2 regions of the Priestia sp. LL-8 genome follow, and region 1 is predicted to be linked to the other one. Evidence: riboswitches for the same ligand, from Rfam matches in the RefSeq annotation. Region 1 holds a riboswitch; the other holds the start of a gene.

Region 1 (3,409 bases):
AGAATTTTAATCTTTTTTTCGCAATATTCAACGATATCATAACAAGTTGTGAGGATATCATGTCTAGACAGTTCTATTTCATCCAATACAAACTTTGAAAGCTGCTTTTGCAGAACCTCCAGCTTTTTGCTGTCTTCTTCATCGATCCATAGTCCTTCCGTAATACACACATCTGCTAGTTTGTTAATAGATTGAGCCGTCCAGTTTAAGCCGGCTGAAGAAACGGTTATTGTCAGTAAATCATTTTTTATAGCTAGAATAACTTGACACACATGGGTATAGGCATCAACTTTCTTTTGGATAAATGCTTTGCGAAGCTCTTGCTTGTATTGCTCTTTCGACATCGCTATAGCTACGACAGACGTAATGAATGTTCCTGCCAGCGCGATGAGCGACCCTATCAAAATTCCTATCATTTCTTCTGACAAAACGTTCACCTCTTTAAAGATATTTCTATATGCTATGGGACTGAAGGAAATGATATGAGGATAAATACCATGTAAAAACAGCCCTAACTTAGAAAAGTTAGGGCTGAAACACTAAAATATGATGGTAACCAAATTAGATAATACGACTTGTAATAATTCCTTCAATTTGACCAATTTTTTCTTCTAGCTCAGGCACAATCTCGTCACTTACTTGATTGTCAATATCGATCATTGTATACGCATATTCACCGCGGCTTCTGTTCACCATATCTGCGATGTTTAAATTGTAGTTTGAGAATACTTGCGTAAGCTGTCCTACCATATTCGGCACGTTGTGATGGAAAGCAGCTACGCGTTTTTTCCCAGTGTAAGGTAGAGATGCATTCGGGAAGTTCACTGAATTTTTAACGTTTCCTGTTTCTAAGAAATTTTTCACTTGACGTGCTGCCATTACCGCACAGTTTTCTTCTGATTCTTGAGTTGATGCCCCTAAATGAGGAATTGGCACAACATTTTTCATGTTCAAGACATTTTGATTTGGGAAATCTGTAATATATCGACCAACTTTTCCACTTTCAAGAGCAGCTTTCATATCTTCTTCGTTTACAAGCTCACCGCGTGAGAAGTTCAAAATATGAACATCAGGTTTCATGATGCTAAACGTTTCTTTATTGAAAACACCTTTTGTGTCGTCCGTTAATGGAACGTGAACCGTAATATAGTCAGATGCTGCAAATAGTTCTTCTAGAGACATTGCACGCTGTACGTTGCGAGACAAATTCCAAGCTGTATTAACAGAAATGAATGGATCAAAACCAATTACGTCCATATCTAAATCAAGCGCGTCGTTTGCTACAAGAGCACCAATTGCACCTAAACCAATAACGCCTAATGTTTTACCTTTGATTTCTTTTCCAACAAACTGTTTTTTACCTGCTTCAACTAACTTAGGAATTTGATCACCTTGGCCGTCTAATCCTTTTGTCCATTCAACTCCAGCAAATAAGTTACGAGAAGAAGCCATAATTGTAGTTAAAACCATTTCTTTTACTGCGTTTGCATTAGCTCCTGGCGTATTAAATACAACGATACCTTGCTCCGTGCAAGCGTCCACCGGTATATTATTAACCCCTGCTCCAGCTCGTGCAATAGCTTTTAAATTTTGGTCAAATGCCATGCTGTGCATGTTAAAGCTACGCACGACAATCGCATCTGGATTTTCGCTGTCGTTGTCAATTTGATAACCTTCTTGATTAAAAACATTTAGACCTTTTTGTGCAATGTTGTTTAATGTTTTGATTGTTTGTACTTTTTCTAATGTTAATGTGCTCATTTTGTACTCTCCTCTGATTATCATCGTAGTTTTACATGTTTTTACCTTTGGATAAAGGAACTTCATTTTTAATTTTTTTAAAAGTCTGGTTTTTTAGCCTACATGTCTGATAACTTCTATATCCTCTCCCCCTAAACAGAAAGAGGTAAGAGATATGTATTAATCCCTTACCTCTGCCCAGGCGAACGGCTACGTCACTATATGCTTCCTCACGGTTATCCGCGTTTCGCCAGTCACATATAGTCTTTGAAATTAAGTATATTCTAGCAAACTCTTTCAGAACGTTCAACCTTTTTTTAAAAGTTTGCTTTTTTCAGTCTAATTTTTAATCTCTTTAGTGAATCTCCTAATATATTGACAAATATCCTAATACATGTTAAATAAAAAGAGTGATTAGCACTCTATCCACTCAAGTGCTAATTATTTTATAAGCCCTATTTGGAAAGGAGAACTTCTTATGTCAAAAAAAGAATTCAAAGCCGAATCAAAGCGATTATTAGAGATGATGATTAATTCCATCTATTCTCAAAAAGAAGTATTTTTGAGAGAACTTCTATCAAATTCAAGCGATGCAATCGATAAAATTTATTACAAAGCCTTAACAGACGACTCCTTGCGTTTTAACAAAGAAAGCTATTACATAAAAGTAACACCAGATAAAACTAACCGTACCTTAACCATTACGGATACTGGGATTGGCATGACGCAAGAAGAGCTTGAAAGTAGCTTGGGCACAATTGCGCGAAGCGGTTCCCTTGCGTTTAAAAATGAAAATGAAACAAAGGACGGACACACGATTATTGGCCAATTCGGCGTTGGGTTTTACGCAGCGTTTATGGTGGCAGATGTCGTAACGGTGATTAGTAAAGCGTTAGGCAGCAATGAAGCCTATAAATGGGAATCTACTGGTGCTGATGGTTATACAATCGAACCTTGCGAAAAAGAAACGGTTGGAACTCAAATCATTTTAAAAATCAAAGAAAATACAGAAGATGAAACATATGATGAGTATCTAGAAGAGTATCGTTTAAAAGAGATCATTAAAAAATATTCAGACTTTATCCGCTACCCGATTAAAATGGACATAACGGAAAAACGTCCTAAAGAAGGTTCTGATAACGAGCTAGAAGATTATACAGAAGAGCAAGTTATCAACAGTATGGTACCGATCTGGAAGAAAAATAAAAATGAATTGACTTCAGAAGACTATGAGCAATTTTATTCAGAAAAGCGCTACGGGTTTGATAAACCGCTCACTCACCTTCACATTAATGTGGATGGAGCGATTCGCTACAATGCTATTTTATTTATTCCAGAAAATAGTCCGTTTGATTACTACTCAAAAGAATTTGAAAAAGGACTTGAACTGTATTCAAACGGCGTATTAATTATGAATAAATGCGCAGATCTTCTTCCAGACTACTTTAGCTTCGTGAAAGGTATGGTAGATTCTGAAGATTTATCTCTTAATATTTCGCGTGAAATCTTACAGCAAGATCGCCAGCTTCAGCTGATTGCCAAAAACATCGGCAAGAAAATCAAAAATGAATTAAAAAGTTTGCTTAAAAACGAACGTGAAAAGTACGAGAAGTTTTATGAATCATTTGGCCGCCAGCTAAAATACGGCGTTTACAGTGACTTTGGCAGC
Region 2 (3,409 bases), 1.6 Mb from region 1:
TTTAGCCGAAGTGGATCCTCCCGTTTCCTTAGAACTGTTGCAAGCCGCTAATACTAGCATAAGTACAAAAGCCAAAGCCAAAACATTCATTTTTTTCACAGCTGCCTAATCCCCTTTATTTTGTTTTTTTAGAACTTTATCCCAAATAAAGGTTCCCTCTATATAAATACTTAAACCTTAAAATCTATATTTTTTACAATATTTTGATAAAAACTAAGTCTAAATTCTCCTCTCATCTAAATAAAAAAAACACGAGCATCAGCTCGTGTTTTTTATTTAGATTGAAAATTTTCTTGATTGATTTGTTCAGCTTCTTTCATATATCGGTTAGATTTGCCACTTTTAATTCCCCAGTAATAAAAAGCTAATGATACACAAGCAATCACTACCATATCCCATCCGAAAGGCAAAATATTTTTGCCTCCGAATTTTTCGCTTCCTATGTAGGAAATAAAAATCATGCACGCTAAATAGATAATCATCCAAGCCCCGGTTAAAAATTCTTTTTTAAAGCCTACCCATTTATTTTTCGCTTGGTAATAAAAATAAATGGGCAGGCCAATTGCCATAATAAAGATCACTTCACCTGTAAGCGGCCACCTTGCCCAGTAAAGCGTCAAAGAAGCAAAAACGAAGCCGCATGGCGCAATAACTGATGCCCCTTTTAAATAAAATGGACGGTAAAAGTGTGAAGCCGTTTTTCTTAATGTTATAAGCGCTACAGGGCCCATAATATAAGAGATAAGCGTCGCTACTGAGATCACTTCTGCTAAGACACCCCATCCTCTAAATAAAAAGAGAAACAAAAAGCAAGCTGCTAAATTTAGCCACATAGCTGGGCGCGGAACATTGTAAAGTGGATGAAGAGTACCAAATATCTTTGGCAAATATCCATTTTTCTGCATCCCGTATAACATTCTAGAAGTAGTTGCCGTATATGTAGCACCTGTGCCGGAAGGGGAAACAAATGCATCTGCGTATAACACAATTGTTAGCCAGTTAATTCCAAGTGCAATCGCTAAATCAGCAAAAGGAGAATTAAAATTCAAATGATTCCATCCATCAGCAATTGATGACGGACTTACTGCTCCGATAAAAACAATTTGCAATATAATGTATACAATTCCAGCAATAAAAATTGAACCAATTACAGCTACCGGAATTGATTTATTAGGTGATTTTGCTTCTCCTGCCATATTTACAGGACTTTGAAACCCGTTAAATGCAAACACAATACCTGATGTTGCAACTGCCGTTAAAACACTGGCCCACCCATAAGGAGCAACCCCATGCTCACTTGAAAAGTTTCCACTATGAAAACCAGCAAAAAATAAAGCCCCTGCCGTTAAACCAGGAATAATCAATTTAACAATCGTAATAAATGAGTTTGCTTTAGCAAAAAGATTTACCGTCCAATAATTCACAAAAAAGTAAACGAATAATAACAAAGACGCAACTGCCAAGCCCTTGGGCGTTAAAATGCCATTATCTACTAATTCATGAGTCCAGCGAGCCCATTTCCACGGCCAAGTACTCATATATTGCACAGATGCAATAGCCTCCACTGTTATCGTTGAAGCGATTGAAATCCAGTTAGCCCAAGCAGCCAAAAACCCAATAAATGATCCGTGTGAATACTGAGGATATTTAACCATCCCCCCTGCTTGTGGAAACATGGCGCCCAGTTCAGCATATGATAGAGCAATGGTCAAAATAACCACCATTCCAATAACCCATGAAAAAATAGCCGCGGGTCCCGCAATTTGAGCTGCTTTCCATGCTCCAAACAGCCATCCCGAACCAATAATCGAACCTATGCCTGTCATGGTTAAAGCAAATGTTCCCATCTTCCTTTGCATATTGCTCATCCAAATCTACTCCTCTTCCCTAGGAAAATAAAAAAAACACTTGCGAAATTTTCTCAAGTGTTTGCCCAGGCGCGCGGCTTATACGCTATATGCTCCCCCATGGTCATCCATGTTGCGCCAGTCACATATAGGAATATATTTTTTATCAGTATATAATATTCATTACTATTACTCAATACACAAAAATATTTACATTGCTTTTCTAAAAATAATAAATTATTCGTAAAATTTCGAATAATCCTTCTGAAAACCTCTTTTAAATTACAAAAAGAACTAAAATCCTAACTTTCTCTATCATTTAATTTTTTTACTCCACGAGCAAATTACCTTCTACAAATTATATTAATATATATTATTCATTTACAAAATAAGAATTAACAGCTATATATCCATAGAATTCTTGCACTAGACCCTTTACTTATATACAATATGAAGAAAAGATACTAAAGTGAACTGCCCACCACTTAGCTACGCTTGAAGTGGGACACTGCTTTTGGGAAAACGTTAAAACCTACATATCATGCACTTCGCAACGAATGAAGTACTTCGAGCAAACTTCTCTGTTTACACAAGCAAAAAACAGGGAAAATTACGAAAAAAGATTGTTAGAGGGATGCTTATGAATTATGCAAATGTAAAAGTTCTTTATTTTGATGACGACGGAACCATTCCAAATCACCCTCGTCTCCCAGTTTTGTTGTATGAACACGTATTTATTAGTAAGAAAGAGAAAGTGGAGAGCATTTTTAATTCTCACAACTGGAAAAACAGCTGGGTAGGCGGCATATATGATTTCCACCATTACCACAGCAATTCTCATGAAGCACTAGGTGTAATTAGCGGATCTGCACGTTTAAAACTAGGTGGACATATGGGGGAAAATATCGTGGTGCATGCTGGCGATGTGCTCGTACTTCCTGCAGGCACAGGGCACATGCGTCTGCAGTCAACTGCTGATTTTAAAGTGGTTGGAGCTTATCCTGAGGGCATGGATTACAATTTACGAACAGGAAAACAAACTGATCGCCCTCACGTATTTGATGAAATTGCCCAAGTACCTATTCCTACAACAGATCCTGTTTATGGCGACAAAGGACCATTGACAGAGTGGTGGAACTAGACAAGCACTTATTGTCTAGTTTTTTTATTTGCTCTGTTTTATTCTTCCCATGAATCTCTATTGGAACATACAAATTCTTTTCTTATGATGCAATAGCAATATACTTTATCTCATCGAAATAACAAAAATTTCTCGGTCAAAACTAAATTTCTTCTTTTCCATTTTCTTTTTGCTTCAAGAGCAACTTCGCTTAGATTCCTCCCCTTTTTTTCTTTCATAATCATTTCAAATATACTCTCATTATAAGCTCTTTTTTGTTTTTCTAAAAAAATTTCCATGGATTATAACGAAATTTTCAAAAAACTTATTGCTTTACCATGTCAGACTTGCTATCATAGTGAACATTGTTAGATAAATTTTTAGTAGGAGGAGTAAAATTGAACAGAAAATTCATAATTTTTATTTTATTCATCATTCCATT

What was found. A riboswitch is a leader RNA that binds a small molecule or an ion and turns the genes downstream of it on or off. The one in region 1 is predicted to bind ZMP and ZTP.
Region 2: linked by a shared signal. The riboswitch ahead of U9R83_RS04150 (APC family permease) and the one ahead of U9R83_RS11910 (phosphoglycerate dehydrogenase) in region 1 are both predicted to bind ZMP and ZTP.

What each region holds. Positions count from the first base shown of each region.
Region 1 is NZ_JAZAQH010000001.1:2,357,184-2,360,592, reverse strand. It holds gene U9R83_RS11915 (hypothetical protein) at 1-437, opposite strand, end outside; gene U9R83_RS11910 (phosphoglycerate dehydrogenase) at 562-1,761, opposite strand; ZMP/ZTP riboswitch at 1,930-2,008, opposite strand; gene htpG (molecular chaperone HtpG) at 2,219-3,409, shown strand, end outside.
Region 2 is NZ_JAZAQH010000001.1:792,736-796,144, reverse strand. It holds gene U9R83_RS04155 (DUF5105 domain-containing protein) at 1-90, opposite strand, end outside; gene U9R83_RS04150 (APC family permease) at 273-1,868, opposite strand; ZMP/ZTP riboswitch at 1,925-2,003, opposite strand; gene U9R83_RS04145 (cupin domain-containing protein) at 2,389-2,988, shown strand; gene U9R83_RS04140 (DUF3311 domain-containing protein) at 3,366-3,409, shown strand, end outside.